Regions from separate parts of the Bacillus sp. GW821-FHT11D08 genome, predicted to be linked through region 1. Evidence: riboswitches for the same ligand, from Rfam matches in the RefSeq annotation. Region 1 holds a riboswitch; each other region holds the start of a gene.
What was found. A riboswitch is a leader RNA that binds a small molecule or an ion and turns the genes downstream of it on or off. The one in region 1 is predicted to bind S-adenosylmethionine.

Region 1 (5,213 bases):
GCGATGGCTGTTTCCTGCGGGGACATATTCAATTTCGGTTTTATTTTATCCAAATCAGTCAAAATACTGTGTCCAAGCACTGATGCATCACCGTCATCCGGAGAAAGGAGTCCGCAAAGCATACTGATTAATGTCGTTTTTCCGGCTCCGTTCTCACCGAGTAAAGCGAAAAATTCCCCTTTCTCAACTGAGAACTCAAGACGGTCAACGGCGGCGGTTTCTTTATAATGTTTCGTTAATTGCTTCAGCTCAATCGCGTGCATTTACTCATCCTCGCTATCTGCGTCGATTTGCTTAGCGTTTAAAATATCTTTTGCAAACTCGAAAAAGAGTTCTTGTTTAACAAGTGCGATACCTTGCTGGTCATCCCCGAGCATAAGCAGTGAATCCCCCGGATTTATATCAAAAACATCTCTTGCTTCTTTAGGAATGACAATCTGTCCTTTTGTGCCCACTTTAACAGTCCCGAAAATGTGTTTTCCTTTTGGTGCCGTCATGTTTATCCCTCCGAAAAATGAATTGTATTTTTTGTATGAATTGTAATACTTCGTATACTAAACATACATTGATCTTCCATAAAATTCAATAAAATTCATGAAATAGTTTTATTTTCATAAAAAAGCACTCCTGCCATATAACAGGAGTGCTTTTGATTTTATCGTTTGTGTTCCTTTATCATTTCCAGATGGGGGATGCCCGCATCGAGAAATTCTTCGCCGGATGTGACGCGGTATCCTTGTTTTTCGTAAAACGGAACCGCCTGCGTCTGCGCATGTAAGATAAAGCTGTCGGCGCCTTTGGCTGCCGCCGCTTTTTCAAGCGCCTGCATAATGATGGCTCCGACGCCTAAAGAACGATGGCTTTTCATCACGCAGATGCGCTCTAATTTTCCATGCCCGTCTTTCAAGCGCCATCTGCCGGCTCCGACCGGCTGGCCGCCGTCATATATGACTATATGCTCTGACGTGTCTTCGAATTGATCAATCTCTTCTTCTTCCGGAACGTGCTGTTCTTTAACAAAGACCTCTTTTCTGACGAAAAAAGCGTCGTTCAGCTGTTTTTCAGTTTTTGCGATGATGGATTCCAAACAGTTATTCTCCTCCGCCTAATAAAAATGTTTCGTACACAGTCCATGAGCCGTTATCCAGCTGATAGAGCAAGTGAAAACGGTCGATGACTTCTTCGTGGGAAATGTCCAGCATTTTCAGCTGTCCGAGTACGTCGGAATGTTCATCTGACGACAGCTTCTGGCCGACCGTGACATGCGGAACGAAGCTGTATTCCGGCTCGCCGGATAATGCTCCTGAGTAGCATTTCTCACTCAGAGATTTTAATTCCTCCGTCGGCTCTGCTTTCATATATATCACATTATTCACAGGAGAAAACGAGCTGTATTTTGTGATTTTCAGAACGAGCGGATGCGATTCTTTCGCCGTCTGTCTCAGCTGTGATACGACCTGCTCGATTTCCTGTTCTGTCGCTTCAAACGGATCTCTTAGCGTCAGATGCGGCGGAATGAGCGCGTAGCTCGGGTCGTAGCGTTTCCGGTACGAATTTGCGAGATCCTGTAATTTTTTTGATGGAAATAAAACAATACCGTATTTCATGAAAGTTCCCTCCTTAAATGAATGGTTACAGCATTTTTTTCAGCGCCGGCGTGATGAGCGGCTGCCAGTAGGTCCATTTATGATCCCCGTCGAAGGTTTCATACGTGTATTCAGACTGTTTGCTTTCCAGCAGCTGTTTGAGCTCTTCGTTCGGCGCGGTGAAATCAAGAACCTGGCCGTCTGTCGTGTGAACGCCGGTTTCTTTTTCTCCGATTTGATGATAAACGGAAATCTGTTTGAGATCCTCCGACTGCCGGACGGCATCCAGCACGTGCCCGTCAACATACGGAGACTGCATGATGACGTTTCCAAACATGTTCGGATAGTCAATCGCCGTCATGAGCGAAACGGTTCCGCCGAGGGAATCCCCGATCATGGTGCGGCCGTATCCGACTTGATAAGTCGGGTATTCTTTGTCGATAAAAGGAACGAGCTCATTTGCGATGAATCGCTTATATGAGGCGAACTTAGACCCTTCTGGATGGTATGTGTTTCTTCGCTCCCGCACATTTTTATAAGGGACGCCGATAATGATGCAGCGGTCAATTTCCCCTTTTGACATAAGCTCTTCCGCCTGCCGCCCGATTCTCCCTAATCTGAAATAATCATGGCCGTCCTGAGCGATGACCGTATGATATTTATACAGGGGGGAGAAGGTGGCGGGCAGGTAGACCAAAACGGTCATTTCCTCTTCAAGCTCATGGGAGAAAAGTTTTTTCTCATGAATGATTCCGTTTTTTGATGCCACTTCGCATTCCTCCAGGCCGCTTCTTGTCTTGATGGTTTTTTCCTATTGTACCATGAATTATTAGAAATTTCTTTCTTCAGATGCACTTCTTGCGAGAGTTCAGATAAATAAAAAGTTATTGAAATTCATTTTATAGTGCGTTAATATAGAACAATCAGAAAATACAAAACAATATTCTTATCACGAGAGGTGGAGGGACTGGCCCTTTGAAACCTCAGCAACCGGTTTGCTTTGCCGCGGGAAGGCAAAGTGCCAAGGTGCTAAATCCAGCAAGCGATTCACATGCTTGGAAGATAAGAGGAAGAGAAAAGCTCCTTCTTCTTATGAAGAGGGGGCTTTTTTATTTTTGAAAAAGGATGGTGCTTACTGATGACGCAGCATGTTGATACAAAATTAGCCCAAATCGGAAATAGAAGCGAAGAAGCAACGGGAACGGTCAGTCCGCCGATTTATCTGTCCACCGCTTACCGCCATAGAGGAATAGGAGAATCTACAGGTTTTGACTACGTGCGCACGAAAAACCCGACACGCCAGCTCGTTGAAGACGCTATCGCCGTGTTGGAAAACGGTGCGAGAGGCTTTGCCTTCAGCTCGGGAATGGCAGCCATTCAAACGATTATGGCTTTATTTAAAAGCGGGGATGAATTGATTGTATCCTCCGATTTATACGGAGGCACGTACCGTTTGTTTGAAAACGAATGGAGAAAATACGGCTTAAGCTTTATTTACGATGATTTCAGCGATGAAGACTGTTTACGCTCCAAAATAACGGAAAACACGAAAGCGGTATTTGTTGAAACACCGACAAACCCGTTAATGCAGGAGGCGGACATTGAAAAAATCGCCCGGATTACGAAAGAAGCCGGCCTGCTTTTAATTGTGGATAATACGTTTTATACCCCGGTGCTCCAGCGCCCGCTTGAACTGGGAGCGGACATCGTCATTCACAGCGCCACAAAATATTTAGCGGGGCACAATGATCTCCTTGCCGGTCTTGCTGTCGTAAAGGATGAAGAGCTCGGCGAGATCATGTTTAATCACCAAAATGCGATCGGAGCCGTTCTCCCGCCGTTTGATTCGTGGCTTTTAATGAGAGGGATGAAAACACTCGGACTCAGAATGCGCCGTCATGAAGAAAACGCCCGTGAACTTGCGGAATTTTTAGAACAGGAAGAAGAAATCGCCGACGTGTTATATCCCGGAAAAGGCGGGATGCTGTCTTTCCGGCTGCAAAAAGAGGAATGGATCAATCCGTTTTTAAAGGCGCTGAAAACGATCTGTTTCGCAGAAAGTCTCGGCGGGGTGGAAAGCTTTATTACATACCCCGCGACACAGACGCACATGGACATTCCGGAAGACATCCGTATCGCAAACGGCGTCTGCAACCGTCTGCTGAGATTTTCAGTGGGCATTGAACATGCAGAGGATTTGAAGCGGGATGTAAAGCAGGCATTACAGCAAGTAAAAGAGGGGGCCGTGTCATATGAGTAATCACAATTGGACGCTGGAAACCCAGCTCGTGCACAATCCATTTAAAACAGACGGAGCCACCGGAGCCGTCAGCGTCCCGATCCAGCATGCTTCCACATTCCATCAGTCTTCATTTGAAGAATTCGGGACATATGACTACAGCCGCTCAGGCACACCGACAAGAGCAGCGCTTGAAGAAACGATCGCAGGTCTTGAAGGCGGAACGAGAGGTTTTGCTTTCAGCTCAGGAATGGCGGCGATTTCGACGGCGTTTCTGCTCTTATCCCAAGGCGACCATGTTCTCGTCACGGAGGATGTGTACGGCGGAACATTCCGCATGGTGACTGAGGTTCTGTCCCGTTTCGGAATCGAACACACCTTTGTCGATATGACGGACACAGAAGCGGTCGCCCGCGCCATCCGGCCGAACACGAAAGCCATTTATATGGAAACGCCGTCAAACCCGACGCTCGGCATCACGGATATTAAGGGCGTCGTCAAATTGGCAAAGGATCACGGCTGTCTGACATACCTTGACAATACTTTTATGACGCCTGCTCTGCAGCGGCCGCTTGATCTCGGCGTAGATATCGTGCTTCACAGTGCGACGAAATTTTTAAGCGGCCACAGCGACGTGCTGTCAGGCCTTGCCGCCGTAAAAGATGAAGAGCTCGGCAATCAGCTGTATAAGCTGCAAAATTCATTTGGAGCGGTGCTCGGCGTTCAGGACTGCTGGCTCGTATTGAGAGGCTTAAAAACATTGCAGGTCAGACTGGAAAAAGCGAGCCGGACGGCTGAGCGGCTGGCTGCCTATTTTGACGGGCATCCCGCCGTCAAAAACGTTTACTATCCCGGCCTTGCCGGACACCCGGGAGCCGATACCCATAAACGTCAAGCGAGCGGAGCGGGCGCCGTCCTGTCCTTTGAATTGGAAAGCAAAGAAGCCGTCAAAAAGCTGGTCGAAAACGTATCGCTTCCGGTATTTGCCGTCAGCCTCGGCGCCGTCGAATCCATTCTCTCATACCCTGCAGCCATGTCGCATGCCGCCATGCCGAAAGCAGAGAGGGAGAAACGCGGCATTACAGACGGCCTTCTGCGCCTGAGCGTCGGAGTCGAAAACGCCGAAGATTTAGAGCGGGACTTCGAACAGGCATTGAAAAAAATAACCCCTGCCCAAGTGAGATCATAAACGAAAAGGGCGCCGTCAATTTTGTGACGCGCCCTTTTTTTATTTTAGATAAAAAAAGTGTTGACGAATGAGAAATCAGGATATATAATTATAAGTGTCAGAGAGACAACAACATACCCAGCAACACATACATATCATGATTCCGTAGCTCAGCTGGGAGAGCGCTACCTTGACAGGGTAGAGGTCGCTGGTTCGAGCC
Region 2 (5,213 bases), 410 kb from region 1:
CTTCGGAAATCCGACGCCGAGAGTGGCGGAGACAAGCGCGGGAATGCTGAATGCCATCGGTCTGCAAAATCCCGGCCTTGAGCATGTGCTCAATCATGAGCTGCCTTGGCTCGAACAATTTGACACGCCGATTATCGCAAATGTCGCCGGTTCTCAGGTGGACGACTATAAAGAAGTGGCCGAGCACATCAGCCAAGCGCCGAATGTGCATGCGCTTGAGCTTAACATTTCATGTCCGAATGTCAAAACGGGGGGGATTGCTTTTGGTACTGATCCCGTCATGGCGGCCGAACTGACAAAAGCGGTGAAAGAAGTTTCCGCAGTGCCTGTGTATGTGAAGCTTTCGCCTAATGTCGCAAACATAACCGAAATTGCTAAAGCGATTGAAGCGGCCGGTGCTGACGGTCTGACGATGATTAATACACTCATCGGGATGAGGCTCGATCTCAAGACGGGACGGCCGATCTTAGCAAATAAAACGGGCGGACTGTCAGGCCCGGCGATCAAACCGGTCGCCATCCGGATGGTATACGAAGTCAGCCAGGCCGTTCAAATCCCGATTATCGGGATGGGAGGCGTTCAGACCGCAGAGGATGCATTAGAATTTCTTCTTGCGGGAGCGAGTGCGGTTGCCGTCGGCACGGCAAACTTCGTCAATCCGTTCGTCTGCCCGGAAATCATAGAACAGCTCCCCCGTGTACTGAGCCAACACGGCTTTCAATCTGTAAGTGAATGCATCGGAAGGAGCTGGAAACATGAAAAACAACCTGCCCATCATCGCGCTTGATTTTGCATCAGGGGAAGAGACTTTAACGTTTTTAGACTTGTTTGAAAAGGAAAGGCTTTTTGTCAAAACCGGGATGGAACTTTTTTATCAGGAAGGCCCCGCCATCATTCACCAATTAAAAGAACGGAACTGTGATATATTTTTAGATTTAAAGCTTCATGATATCCCGACTACGGTCAATAAAGCGATGAAGCGGCTGGCCGGCCTCGGCGTTGATCTCGTCAATGTGCATGCGGCAGGGGGCGCACGCATGATGCGCGCGGCCCTTGAGGGGCTTGAAGAAGGCACGCCGGCAGGCAGAAAACGCCCGTCTTTAATCGCGGTGACTCAGCTGACCAGCACTTCAGAGCAGGTGGCGAAGGAAGAGCTTCTGCTGCATAAGCCGCTGTTAGAAACGGTCGTGCATTACGGCAAAATGGCGGAAGAGTGCGGGCTGGACGGAGTGGTATGTTCGGTGCATGAAACAAAAGCCATTTATGAAGCGGTCCGGCCTTCATTTCTGACAGTCACACCGGGCATCCGCACGGCCAGTGACGCAGCTGACGATCAAGTCCGGACGGCGACTCCGTTATTTGCGAAAGAAAACGGTTCGTCAGCCATTGTCGTGGGCCGCTCAATTACAAAAGCGGAAAACCCCGTTGAAGCATATGAAGCAATTAAACTGGAATGGGAGGGCGTTCGCCGATGAAACAGGCTATCGCAAAACATCTATTACACATTGAAGCTGTCTTTTTACGCCCGAATGAGCCGTTTACGTGGGCGAGCGGCATTTTATCACCGATCTATTGTGACAACCGTCTGACATTGTCGTATCCAAAAGTGAGAAATGATGTGGCGGACGGGCTCGGCAAACTGCTGAAAGAGCATTTTCCCGAGGCGGAGATGATCGCGGGCACTGCAACGGCGGGCATTCCGCATGCTGCGCTTCTCGCAGACCGTGCAGGCGCACCGATGTGCTACGTCAGAAGCAAACCGAAAGCGCACGGCAAAGGAAATCAAATAGAAGGCGCCATTAAGAAAGGACAAAAAACAGTCGTGATTGAAGACTTGATTTCTACCGGGGGCAGCGTGCTTGAAGCTGCAGCGGCCCTTCAAAGAGAGGGCGCGGAAGTCCTCGGCGTCATTTCCATTTTTACATACGGACTGCCGAAAGCAAAAGAAGCCTTTAAAAAAGCGGGTCTTCCTTATTACTCGTTAACGGATTATGACACGCTGATTGAAGTCGCGCTTGAAAACGGAACGATTCATTCAGATGACATTGAGAAACTGAAATCATGGAAACAGAATCCCGAGTCAAAAGATTGGTTTAAAAAATAATGACAATAAAAACAGGCCTCAGGGCCTGTTTTATTATTCCTATCAAAAAACTCGGGTTGACTTCTGTTAGAATTGTGCTAAAATTTAGTACAAATCTAAAAAGCTTATCAAGAGCGGCTGAGGGACTGGACCGATGACGCCCGGCAACCTGCGTGTCATGCAAGGTGCCGCATCCAGAAAAATGCACAGCATTTTGAAGATAAGGGCTATACCGGGTCACTGTCTTTCATTCCGCTGGATTGAAAGTTTTTTATATGAAAAAAAGATTGAGGGATAAGACAACCGGCAGAAAACAACAGCTGTTTGATTGTCTCCGGGAGGAGGAAAGGAAAAATGCTAACGTATGACACATGGGAAGAGCCGGCGATTACATTTCCGGAAGACGATTCCTATAAAGGCGCGCTGTCCGTTTTAAAATGGGCATACGGCCACTACGGAGACCAGCTTGTTTACGCGTGCAGCTTCGGGATTGAAGGCATCGTCCTGATCGATTTAATTTCTAAAGTAAAGAAAGACGCGGAAATCGTGTTTCTCGATACGGGTCTTCACTTTAAAGAAACATATGAAACGATCGAAAAAGTGAAAGAGCGTTACCCGGGACTGAACATTATCCTGAAAAAGCCCAGCCTTACTCTTGAAGAACAGGCCGAGGCGCACGGAGATAAACTGTGGGAAAGAGAACCGAACCAGTGCTGCTACATCAGAAAAATTCTGCCGTTAAGAGAAGCGCTCGCAGGGCATCCGGCATGGCTGTCCGGCCTTCGCCGGGATCAAGGGCCGAGCCGGGCGAATACGAATTTCCTGAATAAAGACGACAAGTTTCAATCGATTAAAGTATGCCCGCTGATCCATTGGACATGGAAAGACATCTGGAGATATACTTCCAAGCATGAGCTGGATTACAATATCCTCCACGATCAGGGGTATCCGAGCATCGGCTGTGAACCGTGCACTTCACCTGCGTTTACCGCGGAAGATTTGCGGAGCGGCAGATGGAACGGCATGGCGAAAACAGAATGCGGACTGCATGAATAAAGGAGCTGCCCGATGGAATTAGCCGCTATTTTATTCTGCCTGTTTTTTGCCATGAATATCGGAGCCAGCGGAGCCGCGGCTTCAATGGGAGTCGCTTACGGGTCCGGCGCAGTTAAAAAGAAAACGTATGCGCTGATCATCTGCGCGGCCGGAGTCCTGTCAGGGGCGGTTATCGGCGGCGGTGAAGTCGTTAAGACGATCAGCGGCGGAATCATTCCCGAACAAACCATTACGCTCACCATTGTCTGCATTATTATCGGATCGGCGGCGCTATCATTATTCACGGCGAATGTGCTCGGCATTCCGCTGTCGACGAGTGAGGTCACTGTCGGGGCGATTGTCGGTGTCGGCGTCGCGTACAAAGTATTGTTTTTACAGCATCTTTTAGTCATCGTGAGTTTTTGGGTGCTCGTACCGTTCGTCGCGTTCTGTTTCACGTTTCTCGTCTCGAAGGTATTCAGTTCTCTGAATATTCGAGTCATTTCGAGTCGGAAACAGAAGATTTTAGGGATTGTGCTGCTGATTGCGGGGTTTTGGGAAGCTTTTTCAGCCGGAATGAACAATGTCGCAAATGCGGTGGGCCCTTTGGTTGCTGCGGGCGTGCTCAGCGTGTCCAAAGGAACGCTGTACGGAGGCATCTTTGTCGCTCTCGGCGCTCTGCTTTTAGGACGCAAAGTGCTTGAAACCAACGGGAAAAAGATTACGAGATTTTCAGCCGGAGAAGGCATACTGCTTTCAGGAACCGGCGCGGGGCTTGTCATTATCAGTTCCGTCTTCGGTCTGCCGGTCCCATTGGCGCAAGTCACATCATCATCAATTATCGGTATCGGAATGGCCAAAAACGGGCCGAACGTTTTTCATAAAGAAGTCGTGAAAACGATGCTCAAAGTATGGGTCGTTTCACCGTTTTTGTCACTGTCGATTTCGTATTTGCTTGTCTCCCTGCTGTTAAAAGGAGATTACTATTCCATCTTTATGATGGCCAGCGTGCTTTTGGCAGCTGGCGGAGCCGCCAGTCTGATGAAAGCCATCCGAAAAGAGAAACGCTCTGTCCATGAACAAGGCGGAGGCATTTAACTATTAATCTGAGTTTATTTATCTGTTAACTGGGAGGAATCATGTATTATGAGTTTAGCACCGCACGGAGGAACATTAATTAATCGGGTAAATGAGCAGTATGATCTTACATCCGTCCAAAAAGAAATTGAGCTTGATTTGATTTCGTTCGCTGATTTAGAGCTGATCGGGATCGGGGGGTACAGCCCGATTGAAGGATTTTTCACAGAAAAAGATTACGTGTCAGTCGTTGAAAATATGCGTCTGGCATCCGGGGTTGTCTGGTCCCTGCCGATCACGCTTCCGGTCGATTCAGATAAAGCGGCTGAGCTTGCCGTCGGCGACACGGTGAAACTGACTTACGGCGGAGAAACATACGGCGTAGTCGACATCGAAGATATTTATACGCCGGATAAACAAAAAGAAGCCGTTCACGTATATAAAACCGATGATGCCGCGCATCCGGGCGTGAAAAAATTATTTTCACGCGGCGATACGTATGTCGGCGGGCCGATCACATTAGTTAAAAAAGCGTCAAAGCAGTTTCCCGAGTTTACATTTGAACCTGCCGATACAAGACGAAGCTTCGAAGAAAAGGGCTGGAAAACCATCGTCGGTTTCCAAACGAGAAATCCGGTTCACCGCGCCCACGAATATATCCAAAAAACCGCGCTTGAGACGGTTGACGGCCTGTTTTTGAACCCGCTCGTCGGTGAAACAAAATCAGATGACATTCCGGCGGATGTCAGAATGGAAAGCTACCAGGTGCTGCTCGATCATTATTATCCGAAAGACCGCGTGTTCCTCGGCGTATTTTTGGCGGCTATGCGGTATGCGGGGCCGAGAGAAGCCATTTTCCACGCGCTTGTCCGCAAAAACTACGGCTGCACGCATTTTATCGTCGGCCGCGATCATGCCGGCGTCGGTGATTACTACGGCACATATGAAGCGCAAGAGCTGTTTGATCAATTTACAGCGGATGAACTCGGGATTACACCGATGAAATTCGAGCACAGCT
Region 3 (5,213 bases), 160 kb from region 1:
GCGCTTCGTGAGCCGTGCCAGCGGAAAAATGTGCTGACTGTACGCGGTCATCTTTCGGATGCGGCGCTTGATCAGGAAGCGCATTCAGTCTTCGTTATCTGTTTTATCATCCATCATTTGTTTGCTTCATATGCAGGCATGACGTCACCGCGGGAGAACAAGCCTATTTTCTTCACAAGGCCCTGTATTCCTTGGTGATGTGTACGATCACGGTTTACCAGCTGCTGATACGCGTTCATCAGACAGTCCAGTTCCTGGCTGTGCCTGATCGTGTCATATCCTGTAAACCCTTGCCTGTTAGCCGCATCTATCATCATTTTTCTTTTTTTATCAATAGATAGAAGCAATTTTTCTTGTTCAGAATAACTGCCCATTCACTTCACCCCTCACCGCTAAAAGAATAGGAAACAAGTTTGATTGGGTTATTGAGCATTATTACAGATTATACTTTATTTGTAAACATTTTTTTACTAAATAACTTATTTTTTCATTTCATATTGGAATCTTTAGCATGAATAAGAGAATAATACCCATTCGGGTAATGATATAAACAGAATGCGGCATATTCAAGAATTAAAAAACAGCCAAAGCTGACTTTATATTACAATAAAAAACCTCTCATGCCGGTGGGTGCATGAGAGGTTCGGGCGTCTATCAGTTTTGCACACTTTCATTTTCGTAAATCGGCACCCAGCCCTCAGTCGTCACGAAGATTCGGATTGCGACGACCCGGCGGTCTTCCTGAAGCGTAAAGTAGTGGCGGATGTTCTCCGGAACTGAAATCAAATCTCCCGGATTTAAACGGACGTCGAAAAATGTGCCGTCTTTGCCTTGAATGACGAAGATGCCGTGTCCGCTGACGATAAAGCGGACTTCATCATCCGTGTGGTGATGTTCTCTTTGGAAATTTTTTAATAATTCATCAAGATTCGGCGTGGTGTCTGATAAAGAAATGACATCCTGAGACTGATATCCGCGCCGGGCTGAAATGTCCTGAATCTCCGTGTCAAACGCCGCGAGAATCCGTTCTTTTTCATCTTCGGTTAGATCGTATTTTTCCGAAAGCTCAGACGGAAGTTTTTCAATGTTCCACTGCTCATAGATCACCTCTTGTTCGTCTAAGAAGCGCGCTACTTCTTCCTGATGTTCAATGAGCGTATTTTTTTCGTCATGAATTCTGATGGTCGCCATTTTCTATTCCTCCTTTTATTTTACCAGCTGCGGCCGAAGTGACAGAAGCTTGAGGTGACAGCTGAATAAAAATTCATAGGCTTCCAGCACCCTTTTCGCTTCAAATGCGGTCCGCCCCCATGCCGTAATGCCGTGATTGCGGATTAACACCGCGCCTGAGCCGGCGGCCGCATGGTGCGCGAAGTTTTCGGCCAATGCCGGGATGTGCGCCGGATTGTCAATGATCGGAACGGTCACGGACGCGTTTTCCTCCCATAATCCGAGCGCCTTAATCATCTCCTGCCCCTGAAAAGTGATTTGTTTTTCATCCCCGTAAAGCTCTGAGATGACATTATTATTGACGGTATGGACATGCAGACAGCAGCCGGCGTCTGTCTTTTGGTATAAGTAAGTATGGAGAAGCGTTTCCGCTGAAGGTTTTAAAGAATGGCCGGTCTCAGCGGGCTTCCCGTACTCATCGATTAAGAGAAAATCTTCGTCTGTTTCTTTTCGTTTGTCTTTTCCGCTCGCCGTAACGAGAAAAGTCAGCGGCCCGTCGGATACTTTGATGGAAAGATTCCCGCTCGTTGCCGGGAACCAGTCTCTTTCAGCCAGCTCGCGTTTTACCTCGGCAAGTTCGCGCCAGCGTTCTTCTTTTGCAGCCATGCCTGCACCTCCCCGATGTTTTCAATGCCTGTTTTCACCTCATGAAAATCTTGAAAAGGCAGATGCCGGAGGCCGAGTTCTTTGCATTCAGTCAAAAGATAATCTCTCGCAAAGCACATATCGGACAACTTTGCAGCCTCGACATCCGTGACCGAATCACCGATCATAATGAGAAATTTCTGCTGATCGGATAGCTTACGGATGACTGACGGTTTGCAGCAGCCGCATTGATTGGTACAGTCTCCGTCACAGGCGTGCGGCCAGTCTATATGAATATGCTCATTGTCAAAGGATGCATGATTGCAGAAAATCCGCTCCTTTTCTACGATCCCTTCCAAAAGCGGATGCACAAAAAAGTCCATTCCCCCGCTTACGATATAAAACGGGAGGCCGTTTGACCGGACAAACGAGACAAAATCCAAAAAGCCGTCCCGTATTTTCGCATCCTTCAGAATAAAGCCGGTCAGTTCTTCTTTTAAGCTGCTCGGCAGCAGTCCGAACATCCGGCCGACTCCTTCTTGGATTGATATGCTTTTAGACAGAACACCGTCTTTTAATTCAAGCCACTCAGGAGGCGCGAATTCTTTCATCATGCTGACAATGTTGTCGTTCATGGTGACCGTTCCGTCGAAATCACAAATAATCAGCGGTGTGCGGGTCATACGGCTTCCACCCTTCCCCATTTGTCTAATGCGAGCTGAAGATCTTTGCACGACGCGGCTTTTTCTTCAATCGGCTGCGCTTCAAGCACCGCATCAATGATGGCGCGGAACGCTTTTCCCCCGCCCTCGGCTCCTTTCGGATGGCCGTGAATGCCTCCGCCGGCATTGATGATGTGATCGATGCCGAAATCGCGCATCAATAATGGCACCATACCGGGGTGAATGCCTGCTGACGGGACGGCAAACGACGGATGAAAGACATCGTCTTTTACACATTCATCATGGATTGCAAGCGCGGACTCCTTCGGAAGAGCAACGGATCCGTAAGGTGACGGAAATAAACTGAAATCAGCGCCGCAATAGCGGTTCAGCTTGCCGAGCAAAAGCGCATGCGACAAGCCGTAAACGGGAGATGATGTGAACGCGCCGCTGACTGCCGGATGCGCCATGATCGGAAGCGGGATTTCCCTGTCCTCAGCAAGGCTCTGCATCACATCTAAACCGTAAGCAAACACATTCAATAAAAGCGCGTCCGCCCCGAGTTCTGCCGCGCGCCTCGCTTTATCCCGCAATTCAGCGGTCCTTCCCGTAAGGTTTACGGCATACAGCGTTTTATGCCCCGTTTCCTCCCGGGTTTCCTTCAGGACTTGTTTTCCTTCGATAATGCGGGTTTCAAACGGAGCCAGTTCATTTTCAAAGAAAATTTCGTCATCTTTAATAAGATCCACGCCGCCGAGCGCCTGCTGTCTGAGCTGTTCTTTAATGTCGGCGAGATCCCGTCCGATCACGCCTTTAAATATGCTCATCAGAAGCGGTCTTTCAAATTCGCCCAGCAGTTTGCGGATGCCGTATATACCGAATTTCGGCCCGGGAAGGGAGCGTTTAAACCCTTCGGAAAATTCAAGATCAGTCAATTTTATTTTTCCGTCCAGTGACAGCTTTCCGAATACCGTCGTCAGGACGGCCGGAATATCTCTTGAAAAATTCGCCTCGGGATAGGCGATGGTGATGACGGATTGTGTTTCGTTTTCTGAGGTTCCTTCTTTCTCCTCAACTTTTACGACCCGCCCTTTATGTTTTCTGAGCTGTTCCTGCTTCACCAGGGGCAGGTCAGTCCAGGAGCCTACCGTCAGCCCCGCCGCAATCTGTTCCGCCCGCTTTTCACTGTCCGTTGTGTCTGTCAGAAGATATGTTGCCAATACTTCGCTCATGCGTGAACGCCTCTCTTTCTTTCGCAAAACATAAAAAAACCTCTTCCGTTTGAGCAGAAAGAGGCTTCGTGTTATGTCCGAATCTTATCTCTCAGCTCCTGCTGCAAGAATTAGCACCGTGCTTTATCAGTCGGTTGCCGGGCTTCATCGGGCTCGTCCCTCTGCCTGCTCTTGATAAGAATAATGATTTTATAAAGTATTTTGAATTATCGCATTGTTATTCTGATATGTCAATGCTTTTTCGGGTGAAAAGATTCAGTTTCCCGATCCGTTCCGCAGCTTCTTTAAGTCTTTCTTCACTTGTCAGAAGACCGACTCTTATATAGCCTTCCCCCCATTTTCCGAACCCGTTTCCGGCAGCGACCGCGACATCCGCTTTCTCGAGCAGCAGATCTGAAAACGACTGTGACGTATAACCGTCAGGCACAGGGAGCCATGCAAAAAAGGAGCCCGCCGGAGCCGTCACATCCCAGCCGATATTGCGGCAGGCTTTAATCCATGCATTGCGTCTTGATTCATATCTGTCATTTTGCGCCGCGACGCATGCCTGATCCGCTAAAAGTGCGGCTGCCGCCGCCTGCTGCGCCGCGGGAAACAGGCTGACAAACATATGATCCTGATAAAGGTTGATCGCTTCGATGACAGAAGCGTTTCCGACGGCAAATCCGACCCGCCAGCCCGCCATATTATACGTTTTGGACAAGGTATAGATTTCGATTCCCGTCTCTTTTGCGCCTTCGGTCTGCAAAAAGCTCAGCGGTTTATGCCCGTCAAAGCCGACGGCTCCGTACGCGAAATCATGAACGACACAAATGCCGTTTTGCTCCGCAAAACCGACCGTCTCCTCGAAAAACGCCTCTGTCGCCACAGCGCCGGTCGGATTATTCGGATAATTGAGATACAGCAGCTTCGCCTCGCTCCGCACCTTTTCAGGAATTACGCTGTAATCAGGGAGAAACCCTCTTTCTTCCGTCAGCGGCATCATTTCCATTCTCGCTTTTGCAAGGGCGACGCCTGACCAGTAATCAGGATATCCGGGATCAGGCACCAGAATGGTATCTCCCGGGTTTAAAAGACATTGCGGAAGCTCAACAAGTCCCGCCTTGCCTCCGAACAGCACGGCGACTTCCGTTTCCGGATCAAGCGTGACCCCGTACTCCCTTTCATAAAATGCAGCGGCTGCTTCTTTGAAGCTGTAAGCGCCCCGGAATGATGAGTATTTATGATTTTCCGGCCTTTCGACGGCGCGCTTCATTTCTTCAACGATATGCTGAGGCGTCGGCTGATCAGGGTTTCCCTGCCCTAAATTGATGACGTCTCTGCCTTCTTTCAGCTTTTGATTCACTTTTTGCACCAATGATGCGAAAAATTGTTCCGGCAGCTGTTTGAGTACATCTGAGATTTCAAAGTTCATATTTTCACCTTCTAAAAATGTCTTGAAATGATAGTCCATCATCATATATGGTTAAATAAAAAAAGTAAAGAGAAACTTGAGGTGTTAAAA
Region 4 (5,213 bases), on a different contig from region 1:
TCATGAAGGAATGGCGTGAGAGCGATTCGTAATCAATATCCTCGATATACGGATTGTCGGGAAAGTCCAGCGCCTGTCTGATCAATTCTTCATCGGAATCCTGAAGCTCCTGCTCGGTAAATCCCATTGCTCCGGCAAGCAAACGGAACACTTCCGTATTCGATTTGCTGTCCCCGTAGGGTTCGATCACCAGTTTTTGCAGCTGAATAAAATGATGCCAGTAAGACGTGTAAAAATCCGTGTTTTCCAAAGCGGATGCAGCAGGGAGCACGATATCCGCGTATTTGGCGGTTTCCGTTAAAAACAGATCGTGAACGACTGTAAATAAATCCTCCCGCAGCAGGCCTTTTCTGACTTTATTCGCTTCCGGCGCAACCACTGCGGGATTCGTACCGTAAATAAACAGGGAGCGCACGGGCGGTTTTGTTTCTAAAAGAACGCTTCCGAGCCTGTTCATATTAAATGATCGTGGCTTCCTGCCGTAAAGCAGATCAGGCCGCTGGAGCGCTTGTCTGTTATAGTTTAATACCGCGCTGTTGTGCTTGATTGCGCCTCCTCCGGTGTTGAGCCACTGTCCTGTAACAGCCGGAAGGCAGGCAACGGTGCGGACGATCATTCCGCCATTGTCATGGTGCTGAATGCCGTTTCCGATCCTGATAAGGGAAGGGGAGGTTTCCCCGTACATTCTCGCAAGGCGTCTGATATCGTCGGCTTTAACGCCTGTAATAGCAGAAACCGTTTCCGGATCATAGTGTTTAACATGCGCTTTTAATTCGTCACTGCCTTCGGTGTATTCTGTGAGAAATGCTTCATCGTGAAGGTTTTCGTCGAATAAGACATGCATGATACCGAGGGCGAGTGCGGCATCTGTGCCGGGGCGAATGGGAATAAACCAATCGGCAAGCCGGCCGGTTTGGTTCTTATGTACATCGATAACGACAATTTTAGCCCCTTTTTTCCGGGCTTTTTGGGCAATCATGACTTGGTGCATATTCGTGCTGACGGCATTGATTCCCCAAAAAATAAAGAGCTTTGCATGTATGGTCTCTTCCGGATCAGTACCCGCTCCTTCACCCATTGTATAGTTATAGCCTTCAGATCCGGCTTTGCTGCAGATCGTCCGTTCGAGATGACTCGCTCCGAGACGATGGAAAAAACGGCGGTCCATTCCCTCTGCCGCCAGTTTTCCCATATTGCCGTAAAAGCTGTACGGAAGAATGCTTTCCGCTCCTTCTTCGGCAATAAGCTCTTTCCAGCGCGCACTGATCGTATTGATCGCTTCCTCCCAGGAAATAGGCGTAAACGCGGCTTCACCTTTTTTACCGATCCGTTTTAACGGAACGGTTATGCGTTTCTCATCATAAATACGCTCAGCCATGTGTCTGACTTTGTTGCAAATATTCCCTGATGTGACCGGGTGATCGGGGTCTCCCTGAATGTTAACGATTTTTCCGTCTTTTTTTGTCACAAGCAAGCCGCATTGATCGGGACAGTCTAGTGAGCATACCGACTTAAAGACCCCGTTCGGCTGTTTTGCAGCAGAATTCATAGCCCATTTCTCCTCTTTGTTTATATTGTAAGCATTATAACATTTCAAAATCGAACGTCAATTCAGAAAAAAAGTGTTGACATCACGGAAAGACTTTTCTATGATGAGTTTATTCTTTTAAACAGCCTGACAATTTCATCATTTTATTTTCTATCCAGAGAGGTGGAGGGACTGGCCCTACGAAACCTCGGCAACATTTATTGTGCCAATTCCAGCAAGCGTATGCTTGAAAGATAGGAAAGAATGATCTATACATATTTGTGCGCTTCAAGCGCATAAAGACGGTATATGAATCTCTTTCCTTCTTTGGGGAAAGAGATTTTTTTATGAAAAAATTTATGTGAAAAGGATGTTTTGCACCATGACGGTTTTAATTACCGCACCATATCACGACGAGGGGCTGAAGGAGCTGACTGAGCTGTTCGGCCGGACTGTGCACCGGCCGTGGAAGAAGCACGGCCGGGCCTATCGGGAAGATGAATTGATCCGAATGATTCAAGAGACAAACGCGTCGGGGCTTATCACTGAACTTGATGAGGTGTCTGAGCGTGTTATTGACATATTGCCTGATTCCGCTTTTATCGGTGTCTGCAGAGGAATGCCGTCTAACGTGAATATTGCGGCGGCGACTAAAAGAAAAATCCCCGTTTTCTTTACACCGGCCCGCAATGCCCAGGCTGTTGCTGAAATGTTTATCGGAAATGTGATTTCATTTTTGCGTCATACGTATTCTTCCCATCAGTGGCTGAAAGACGGGAAGTGGAATGGTGATTATTTGCAGGCTTACGTCAAATTCAGAGGAAATGAGCTGACGGGGAAAACAGTCGGCCTTATCGGTTTCGGAGCCGTCGGACAGAGAATCGCCCGGCTATTGGCCGCTTTTGACTGCAAGGTGCTTTACTATGATCCATTTGTCCGTCATGAAAACCGGGAGTATGAAAAAACGACGATTGAACGGGTATTTTCTGAAAGTGATATTGTTTCCGTTCACTTGCCGCGTACAGAAGAAACCATCGGCCTTATCGGCGCCCGGCACTTTCAATTGATGAAACAGGAAGCTGTTTTTGTCAATACGTCAAGAGCGGTGGTTACAGACAGGGAAGAGCTGCTGCGGGTGCTGAAAGAACGGCGGATTAAGGGAGCGATCCTTGACGTGTTTTATCACGAACCGCCAGAATCTTCTGATTATGAATTGATCTCTTTGCCTAATGTATTAGCGACTCCCCATTTAGCGGGCGCAACATTTGAAGTGGAAGATCATCATGTGAAGATTTTAAATGAAGCGCTTTTCAAATGGAAACAAGATCAAACCTGCTCAATACGTGAACTTTATAACAAAAGAGAACTTGAAACGGAAGGAGGAGGCTGTAATGGCTGAACAAAAAGGCTACCTTGTATTTGACATCGGGACGGGGAATGCGCGAGTCGCGGTCGTGACTGCCGGCGGCGAAGTGACCGCGCTTGAAAGGGAAGACATTGAATATGTGACGGATCCGCTTTATCCGGACGGACGATATTTCTCACCGGAAAGATTATGGACGCAAATCAGCGCTATGGCAAGGAAGGTTATTGCCAAAAGCCCACATATTACATTAATCGGAATCACCTCCACAAGCCAGAGGCAGGGAATTGTTCTGATCAATAAAGGTAAAAAGGCATTTCTCGGTCTGCCCAACATTGATAACAGAGGGCGTGAATGGGAAGACGGGATTGAGGCAATAGAAGAAGTGCATCAGCAAACCGGACGTCTTCCGAGCGCTTTATTTTCCGCCATGAAACTTGTCGGATTAAAAGCTAGACAGCCGTCTTTATGGAAAGAAGTGAAGTACATCACAAGCATCAGTGACTGGGTGACATTTGAGCTGAGCGGTATTTTAAGCTATGAACCGTCACAGGCTGCTGAAACACTGCTGTTTGACGTAAGGAAAAAGGCGTGGTCAGAGAAATTATGCAACATCTTCGGTGTGCCTTCTGCCATTCTTCCTTCACTCGTCCGATCTGGGACGGTTGTCGGAATGTTAACGTTTAAGAAAGCGGCGGTTCTCGGCCTTTCTGAAAGAGTGCCTGTGATTGCAGGCGGGGGAGACACACAGCTTGCCATCAAAAGTGCAGATGCAAAGCCGGGAGATATCGTCATCGTATCCGGCACGACGACGCCGATTACAAAGATAACAGCGGAGACCGGAACCGAAAGTTTAGAGAATGCATGGCTGAATTGCCATACAGAAGAAGGTCAATGGCTTCTTGAAACGAATCCGGGTGTAACAGGACTCAATTATCAAAAATTAAAATCCATTTTTTATCCGAATGAATCCTACGGCGTTATGGAACGGGAAATCGCAAGTCTGCCGAAACATGATCATGCTTGTATTTCTGCGTTAGGCTCCTATTTATCGCCTGAGAAAAACGCACTGGCAAAAGGCGGATTTATTTTTGACGCTCCGCTGTCCCAAAACTTAAGCAGAGCCCATTTTGTCAAAGCCGCACTGCTGGAAATCGCTTTTTCAATCAAATGGAACTATGAGGCGTTAACAGAGGTGGCTTCCTTTTCACAAGATGATGTGAAGGTGTGCGGCGGCGGTTTCCAAAGTGATGCTTTGACGCAGTTTCTTGCTAACCTTCTCCAAAAGAAAATCTATAAGAGAGAGGGGTTCAGCCAGGCATCCGCAATGGGAGCGGCGATGATTTGCAACGAAGCTCTCGGTGTGAAAGCAGAGCTTTCGAGCCGCACAAAGGTAATTGAGCCGGAAGCGGATCAGACGGATCTCTTCCTATATGAAGAATGGAAACATACGCAAAAATTATTTACTCATTTTCAGCCGGCGGTGAAAGCCTGACTTGGGGATGAGATGACAACATGAAAGATTGCTGAGGAGGAACAAAAATGCTTAATAAAATAGGAATTCCAAAACAGCTCGCATGGGGATTTTTGGGAGTCGTGCTGTTTATGATGGGGGACGGCCTTGAACAAGGATGGCTCAGCCCGTTTTTAGTTGAAAACGGCTTGACGGTACAGCAATCAGCATCCTTGTTTACAGTTTACGGTATTTCTCTCGCTGTGGCGTCTTGGTTTTCAGGGGTCTGCCTCGAAGCCTTCGGCGCAAAGCGGACGATGTTTATGGGGCTGTTGTTTTACGTTATCGGAACAGCCGCATTTATCGCATACGGATTTGAAAATCTTAATTTGCCGGTGATGTATGTCACGTATTTTATTAAAGGGCTGGGTTATCCGCTGTTTGCCTATTCTTTTTTGACATGGGTGATTTACCGGTCGCCGAAAAACAGGCTCAGTACGGCGGTCGGCTGGTTCTGGATTGCATATTGCTGCGGGATGTTTGTATTCGGTGCTTGGTATTCAAGCTGGGCCATCAAATCCTTCGGCTATTTGAATACACTGTGGAGTTCAATTTTTTGGGTCTGCCTCGGCGCGTTTTTTGCTTTGATTTTAAATAGGGACCGCTTTGAAAAGAAAAAGGCAGATAAGCTGGAAAAGGCGCAGGAATTAATGAAGGGAATCACCATCCTTGCTGAAAATCCGCGCGTGCTCTCTGGGGGGATCATTCGGATCATTAACAGCATCGGTACATACGGATTTCCGGTATTTCTTCCGATGCATATGGCGCAGCACGGCATTTCTACAAATGTATGGCTTCAAATTTGGGGA

Region 2: another riboswitch for S-adenosylmethionine. It lies ahead of AC1RRX_RS06775 (phosphoadenylyl-sulfate reductase); the one in region 1 lies ahead of AC1RRX_RS04805 (methionine biosynthesis PLP-dependent protein).
Region 3: another riboswitch for S-adenosylmethionine. It lies ahead of mtnW (2,3-diketo-5-methylthiopentyl-1-phosphate enolase); the one in region 1 lies ahead of AC1RRX_RS04805 (methionine biosynthesis PLP-dependent protein).
Region 4: another riboswitch for S-adenosylmethionine. It lies ahead of AC1RRX_RS12850 (2-hydroxyacid dehydrogenase); the one in region 1 lies ahead of AC1RRX_RS04805 (methionine biosynthesis PLP-dependent protein).

Annotation. Positions count from the first base shown of each region.
Region 1 is NZ_JBXARS010000002.1:232,313-237,525, forward strand. It holds gene AC1RRX_RS04780 (ABC transporter ATP-binding protein) at 1-263, opposite strand, end outside; gene AC1RRX_RS04785 (AbrB/MazE/SpoVT family DNA-binding domain-containing protein) at 264-497, opposite strand; gene AC1RRX_RS04790 (GNAT family N-acetyltransferase) at 656-1,087, opposite strand; gene AC1RRX_RS04795 (YjcG family protein) at 1,092-1,607, opposite strand; gene AC1RRX_RS04800 (esterase family protein) at 1,633-2,355, opposite strand; SAM riboswitch class I at 2,530-2,655, shown strand; gene AC1RRX_RS04805 (methionine biosynthesis PLP-dependent protein) at 2,725-3,846, shown strand; gene metC (cystathionine beta-lyase) at 3,839-5,014, shown strand; tRNA gene AC1RRX_RS04815 (tRNA-Val) at 5,153-5,213, shown strand, end outside.
Region 2 is NZ_JBXARS010000002.1:639,856-645,068, forward strand. It holds gene AC1RRX_RS06760 (dihydroorotate dehydrogenase) at 1-787, shown strand, start outside; gene pyrF (orotidine-5'-phosphate decarboxylase) at 756-1,475, shown strand; gene pyrE (orotate phosphoribosyltransferase) at 1,472-2,104, shown strand; SAM riboswitch class I at 2,206-2,310, shown strand; gene AC1RRX_RS06775 (phosphoadenylyl-sulfate reductase) at 2,438-3,139, shown strand; gene cysP (sulfate permease) at 3,152-4,216, shown strand; gene sat (sulfate adenylyltransferase) at 4,265-5,213, shown strand, end outside.
Region 3 is NZ_JBXARS010000002.1:396,780-401,992, reverse strand. It holds gene spo0E (aspartyl-phosphate phosphatase Spo0E) at 114-374, opposite strand; gene AC1RRX_RS05765 (1,2-dihydroxy-3-keto-5-methylthiopentene dioxygenase) at 655-1,191, opposite strand; gene AC1RRX_RS05760 (methylthioribulose 1-phosphate dehydratase) at 1,207-1,836, opposite strand; gene mtnX (2-hydroxy-3-keto-5-methylthiopentenyl-1-phosphate phosphatase) at 1,794-2,498, opposite strand; gene mtnW (2,3-diketo-5-methylthiopentyl-1-phosphate enolase) at 2,495-3,709, opposite strand; SAM riboswitch class I at 3,791-3,890, opposite strand; gene AC1RRX_RS05745 (pyridoxal phosphate-dependent aminotransferase) at 3,927-5,123, opposite strand.
Region 4 is NZ_JBXARS010000005.1:300,594-305,806, forward strand. It holds gene AC1RRX_RS12845 (molybdopterin oxidoreductase family protein) at 1-1,549, opposite strand, end outside; SAM riboswitch class I at 1,697-1,789, shown strand; gene AC1RRX_RS12850 (2-hydroxyacid dehydrogenase) at 1,911-2,927, shown strand; gene AC1RRX_RS12855 (FGGY-family carbohydrate kinase) at 2,920-4,386, shown strand; gene AC1RRX_RS12860 (RbtT/DalT/CsbX family MFS transporter) at 4,434-5,213, shown strand, end outside.